Prochlorococcus marinus XMU1402: one gene and its partner. Each later gene encodes a partner of the first gene's protein in a complex. Links are inferred from orthologs where the notes say so. Each region holds a gene or a part of one and is shown on either strand. Other genes may lie near its edges.

Region 1 (3,246 bases):
CCTTAATGAGAAAATTGGTACATTTTTCAAATCACAAATTAATAATTTGCTTAAAAGTCGATTAGGAGCAAGATCAGAAGAACAAATATTAGATTGTTATTTTGTTGATGCTTTTACTCTAGAAAATGGGTTATTAACACAAACTCTTAAACAAAAAAGAAAAGAAATAGAAAAAAAGTATTCATTACAAATAGAAAATATGTATGAAAACAAATTTAGTAAGAAAATTTGATTTGTTCTATCTATATTAAAAAGGTAATTTAATTTTTTATGGAAACAAAAAACTCAATATCTATAAAGCGCTCAATAGCTATTAAAGCTGTAGTTACACCAACTTGGAAGGAAGATGCTGAAAAAGAATTAAGTAAAGCAATTTCAAACATTGATCAGCAATTATCGCAACTGGAGCAAGAGGGGCAGCAAATAGTAAATAATATTAGATCCCAATCGGTTAATCCCCTAGATCCAAGGGTTCAAGAACAGGTTAGTCAGGTGCAACAACAAGTCGCAGCAAAACGAAATGAAATTGAAGAACAAAAAAGAAATCTTCTTCAACAACAGAGTCAAGTTCGCGAATTAAAAATGGACGAAATTGTTGATCAAGGGCAAGTGGATAGTTTCTGTGATGTCACTGTGGGAGACAATCTTATCGAAAAAATGCAAGTATCGATTACGGTTAAGGATGGAGTTATTCAATCTATAGATAATAATTAAAGAGAAGATTTAGTATTTTTGATAAATATGAGTAAATCTTCATTTAGAAAAAGTTTTAAATTCTAATGGATCTAAATTATTACTTTCTTAAGTTTTAAGAGTTCCCACTGTGAACATGATTTCGTATAATTAAAACAAGAGTTTAAAGGGTTCTTAACCATAAAAACTTTAGGAAGTTTGGTAGAAATCCCTTGAAACTTATGCAATAACAATTTTCTTATGTCTCACGAAATATTCATGCCTGCCTTGAGTTCTACTATGACGGAGGGCAAGATTGTGGAATGGTTGAAAAATCCAGGAGATAAAGTTGAAAGAGGTGAATCTGTCTTGGTTGTTGAATCTGACAAGGCAGATATGGATGTTGAATCTTTTCAAGATGGATATCTTGCGGCTGTTTTAATGCCTGCTGGCAGCACTGCACCAGTAGGAGAGACTATCGGTCTTATTGTAGAAAATGAGGATGAGATAGCTTCTGTTCAAGAACAAAATAAAGGAAATCAACCCGAAGTTTCTAGTTCGGATCAACTTGAATTGGTAAGCCATAAAACAGAAGAAAAACCTGTGGTTCAAAGTGAAATTGTTGAAAAACAAGAAAAAGAAGTCGTATTAATGAGTGAAAAGGCAGCCCCATCTTTAAATAGTGATCAAATAAATGCTGCTACTAGTAATGTTTCTTCGAGGGTGATTGCATCTCCAAGAGCTAAAAAACTTGCTTCTCAAATGGGTGTTGATTTAGCAAAAGTTCATGGATCCGGACCTCACGGAAGGATTCAAGCCGATGATATTTTAAAAGCTAATGGCCAACCAGTCTCTATACCATGGATAGGTGAAGGTGGTTCTCCTTCAAGTATACCTGGTGCAAATTTGGGAGTTGAAATGAAACCAGAAACTTCAGGAAATAGTTTTGGTAATCCCGGAGAAACAGTTCAATTTAATACTCTACAAAAAGCGGTAAATAAAAATATGGAATCTAGTTTAGATGTGCCATGTTTTAGGGTGGGTTATTCCATTAACACAGATAAATTAGATAATTTCTACAAAAAAGTTAAACAGAACGGAGTTACTATGACTGCTTTACTAGTAAAGGCAGTTGCAAAGACACTAAAGAAACATCCTCAAGTTAACTCAAGTTTTTCAGAGAATGGAATTTCTTATCCAGAAAATATAAATATTGCTGTTGCTGTTGCTATGGAAGATGGTGGACTAATAACTCCAGTTTTAAAAGAACCATGCAATACTGATTTATTTGAATTGTCTAGGGAATGGAAAGATCTCGTAAAAAGATCAAGATCAAAACAATTAGAACCTGATGAATACTCAACGGGAACCTTCACTTTATCTAACCTTGGGATGTTTGGAGTTGATAGATTTGACGCAATTCTTCCTCCAGGTACCGGTGCTATTTTAGCCATAGCATCATCGAAACCAACCGTTGTTGCTAATAGTGATGGTTCAATATCTGTTAAAAAAATAATGCAAGTAAATCTAACAGCTGATCATAGAGTGATCTATGGAGCTGATGGAGCTTCATTCTTAAAAGACTTGGCTTCCCTAATTGAAGATAAGCCAGAGACTCTTGTCTCCTAAATTTAATTGATTTCTCAAATTAATAATGAAGAAAGAGATTATAAGCTTGAAGCTTATGATTATTTACTTGATCCTTCATTAATTGCTAGTAAACCTTCTGCAATTAGGCATGAATCAAGATTGATGATAGTTAGAAATAGTTTTTTAGAAGAAGACTGTTTAACTAATAAATTTACCAAGAATCTTTTAGATGAATTTAGAGAAGGGGATCTTGTAATTGTAAATAATACTAAAGTTATGAAAGCTAGGTTAAAGGTTGAATTAGAAAATAAGACATTAGTAGAATTATTAGTTTTAGAAAGATCCCATGAATGTATTTGGTTATGTTTGGCAAAGCCAGCAAAAAAGTTAAAAATAAATAGAAAATTAAAATTAAAATCTCTATTAGCACAAGATATTAATTTGATTGTTGATGGAGTTGATGAAGAAACTGGAGGGAGATTTATTAAATTTCCGGAAAATATAACTTGTCTCAATTCAATGAATGAACTTCTTGATAAATACGGGGAAATCCCTCTTCCTCCTTATATAAAAAATTCCGAAGAAGAATCTTTTCATGAGAAAAGTTACCAAACTGAGTATGCAACAAATCCGGGGGCAGTTGCTGCACCAACAGCTGGTTTACACTTAAGCAAAAGTCTTATTTCCAATCTAAAAAAAAAAGGCGTAATAATCTTACCGATAACTTTGCACGTGGGTTATGGAACATTCAAACCAATTGATCAAGAAGATTTAAGTAACTTAAAACTTCACAAAGAATGGGTAAGTGTTAATAAGGAAGTAGTGGAGGAAATAAAAAGAATAAAGAAAACAGATAGAAAAATAATTGCTATTGGTACAACTAGCGTAAGAGCTCTTGAAAGTTGTTATTCTCAGGAAATTAATGACTTTATTCCCATAGCTAAATACGTAGATTTAGTAATTAAGCCAGGTTATAAATTTAAG
Region 2 (3,176 bases), on another replicon or contig:
GCGGATCCTCTCGCAAAGATAAAGATTTTTTTTGTATAGAGGGGACTCATCTTATTGAGGAATTGCTGAAGTCTGGAAATTCTCCCTCCAAAATTTTAGTTACTGAAAAATGGCTAAAAAAGAACCAAAATCTTAGTAAACAGTTTGATGAATCATTATTAACTTTGGTCTCAGAAGAGGTTTTAGCTTCTGCGATTTCAACAGTTAATCCAGATGGCATCGCAGCATTAGTAGAAATTTCTTCAATACCTAATTATCAATTCAATAGTAAGAATGATTTTGTTCTTGTTCTAGATAGGATTCAAGATCCTGGGAATATGGGTAATCTTTTTAGAACTGCTTTAGCTGCTGGTGTTGATGCAATTTTTTTAGCTGGAGGTGCGCACCCATTAAGCCAAAAAGTATTAAGAGCATCAACTGGCGCTGTCTTTAATCTCCCATTTCAAAGATATGAGGGTACTGAAGAAGAAATAATAAATTCTTTATTAAAGTCTTTATCTGAATTATCAAATGAAGGATTTAAGATTTTTTCCACTAGTAGCTTTAATAAAATTTCAAAAAAACCTTCAAAACCATACTGGGAAATTGATTGGACTAAGTCCACTGTATTGATTTTGGGTAATGAGGGGCAAGGTATTCATAAAAAAATTCAAGAAGCTTTTAATGAAACAATTACAATTCCGCATAGTGAGCTTGTAGAATCATTAAATGTGGCTTGCGTTGCAGTTCCATTATTACTAGAACGAAAAAGAGTCACATACACATCTAATATGTAGATAAAAAGTGACTGATTCAAGTTTTGATTTTGATTTAATCGTTATAGGAGCTGGTTATGGAGGTTTTGATGCCGCCAAACATGCTGCTGGTAAGGGACTGAAAGTCGCAATAGTAGAATCTTCTGAAATGGGCGGTACTTGCGTTAACAAAGGTTGTGTCCCTTCTAAAGCTCTTTTGGCTGCAAGTGGTAAAGTCAGGGAAATAGCTGATTATGAACATTTAGCTAAATTCGGTATTCATGCTTCCCCAGTAAGGTTTGAGAGATCAAAAATTGCAGATCATGCAAATAATTTAGTTTTAAATGTTAGAGAAAATTTAACAAAAACTCTCAAAAGGAATGGAGTTGAAATTATTTTGGGGATTGGCAGAATTGAAGGAAATCAAAAAGTAGGTGTAAGAGATAAAAACGGAATTGATAAAATCTTTACATGTAAGGATATTGTTATAGCAACTGGTTCTTCTCCTTTTGTACCCCGTGGAATAACTGTGGATAATAGGACTGTATTTACTAGTGATGATGCGGTTAAACTTGAGTGGCTTCCAAGATGGATAGCTATTATTGGAAGTGGATATATAGGATTAGAATTTGCTGATGTTTATACCGCACTGGGTTGTGAAGTTACCATGATCGAGGCCTTGGAAAATATTATGCCAACATTTGATCCAGATATTACAAAAATTGCTAAGAAGAATCTTATTCAATCAAGAGATATAGATACAAAGTCAAATGTCTTTGCGACAAAAATAACACCTGGATGTCCTGTGACAATAGAACTGACAGATGCAAAAACTAAAGAAGTTGTAGAAACTTTAGAAGTTGATGCTGTGCTCGTGGCAACTGGCAGAAGTCCTAATAGTAATAACTTAAATCTTGAGTCGGTTGGAATCGAAACTGTAAAAGGTTTCATTCCTATAGATGATAAAATGAGGGTTAAGAATGGCGAGGAAATAATACCTAACATTTGGGCTGTTGGAGATGTAACAGGCAAACTAATGCTTGCCCATACAGCTGCAGCTCAAGGTACTATTGCTGTTGATAATATTTGCGGTGGCAACGTCGAAATAGACTATAAAAGTATCCCTGCAGCAACCTTCACTCACCCTGAGATCAGTTCAGTTGGTCTTTCTGAAGCTGAAGCTAAAGAGATATCTGTAAAGGAAAATTTCACTTTGGGAGTTGTCAAAAGTTTCTTTAAGGCAAATTCAAAAGCATTGGCTGAATTGGAGAGTGATGGAATACTCAAGTTGATTTTTAATAGAGATAATGGGAAAGTTTTAGGTGCTCATATTTTTGGTTTACATGCAGCTGATTTGATTCAAGAAATTTCAAACGCTATTTCAAGGAATCAAGATGTAATTGAATTATCTACAGAAGTTCACACTCATCCTACTCTTAGTGAAGTAGTTGAGGTGGCATATAAACAAGCTGCTTCTCAAATAAAATAATATCTAAAATTAATGGAGATAAGACGCAGGCCACCCAATCCAACTGTAAGGGTAGAAAATTTAGAATATGCTGTGCCTCATAGAGAAGCACAACCAAAAAATATTCTTGAAGAAATTGTATGGCATAAGGACATTGAAATTAAGAATTTCAAAAAAAAAGTTTCTTTAGAAGATCTAATAAAAAAAATTGAAAAACTGCCTCCCCCAAAAGATTTTTATAAAAATATCTTGGAGTCAAAAATAAAACCAGGATTAATTGCTGAAATAAAAAAAGCTAGTCCTAGTAAAGGAGTTATTAGAAAAGATTTTAACCCTGAAGATATAGCAATTTGTTATGAAGGATTAGGTGCGTCATGTATCTCAGTACTTACCGATAAAAGGTTTTTTCAAGGTAGTTATGAAATACTCGAAACTGTAAGGAAATCAACTAATCTCCCTCTTCTATGCAAAGATTTTATTATTTCTGCTTATCAAATTTATAAAGCAAGGGTATCTGGTGCTGATGCAATATTATTAATCGCTGCGATTTTAAGTAATGACGATTTAATTTATCTAAAGAAAATTGCTGATAACTTAAAGATGAGTGTTCTCGTAGAAGTCCATAACAATAATGAATTAGAAAGGATACTAAAGTTAAAATCTTTTAATTTGGTTGGAATAAATAACAGGGACTTAAAGACTTTCAAAACAAATTTAAAAACATCAATAGAATTGATGAATATTTATGCAGATATATTTTTAAAACAAAATATTCTTCCTATTAGTGAATCAGGAATTAATTCTTCCGAAGATTTAGAGTCGCTTAGATCTATTGGAATTAGGGGAGTATTAATTGGTGAAACTTTTATGAGAGAAAGTGATATTAAAAAATCTTTCAAGGAATTATTTAACTCAATTTAATTTTGACTTCAAATCGTGCTATAAAATTGAATATACAGAGTTGTACAGAATAT

Evidence for each region.
Region 2: the proteins of HA141_RS02275 (region 1) and lpdA are in contact, whole or in part, in a crystal structure (PDB 1EBD), measured with the Geobacillus stearothermophilus proteins. The link is inferred for Prochlorococcus marinus XMU1402 from one-to-one orthologs. Residues at the interface, in WP_033016211.1 of Geobacillus stearothermophilus: Ile130, Ala131, Met132, Pro133, Arg136, Arg140, Glu141, Asn155, Arg157; in WP_049624544.1 of Geobacillus stearothermophilus: Pro340, Ser341, Asp344, Tyr345, Arg403, Asp406, Val408, Glu431, Ala432, Gly433, Asp438.

What each region holds. Positions count from the first base shown.
Region 1 is NZ_JAAORD010000001.1:402,181-405,426, forward strand. The notes cover bases 205-3,117. They hold HA141_RS02275 (dihydrolipoamide acetyltransferase family protein), read left to right. Parts: upstream 205-933; coding sequence 934-2,301; downstream 2,302-3,117. Other genes in these bases: HA141_RS02265 (AMP-binding protein), read left to right, coding at 205-232; HA141_RS02270 (YlqD family protein), read left to right, coding at 271-714; queA (tRNA preQ1(34) S-adenosylmethionine ribosyltransferase-isomerase QueA), read left to right, coding at 2,308-3,117. In the rest of the region: more of HA141_RS02265, read left to right, coding at 1-204; more of queA, read left to right, coding at 3,118-3,246.
Region 2 is NZ_JAAORD010000002.1:223,444-226,619, reverse strand. Bases 161-3,003 are described here. They hold lpdA (dihydrolipoyl dehydrogenase), read left to right. Parts: upstream 161-783; coding sequence 784-2,223; downstream 2,224-3,003. Other genes in these bases: trpC (indole-3-glycerol phosphate synthase TrpC), read left to right, coding at 2,236-3,003; HA141_RS07375 (TrmH family RNA methyltransferase), read left to right, coding at 161-776. Outside these bases: more of HA141_RS07375, read left to right, coding at 1-160; more of trpC, read left to right, coding at 3,004-3,123. UniProt on the Escherichia coli protein: Lipoamide dehydrogenase is a component of the glycine cleavage system as well as of the alpha-ketoacid dehydrogenase complexes.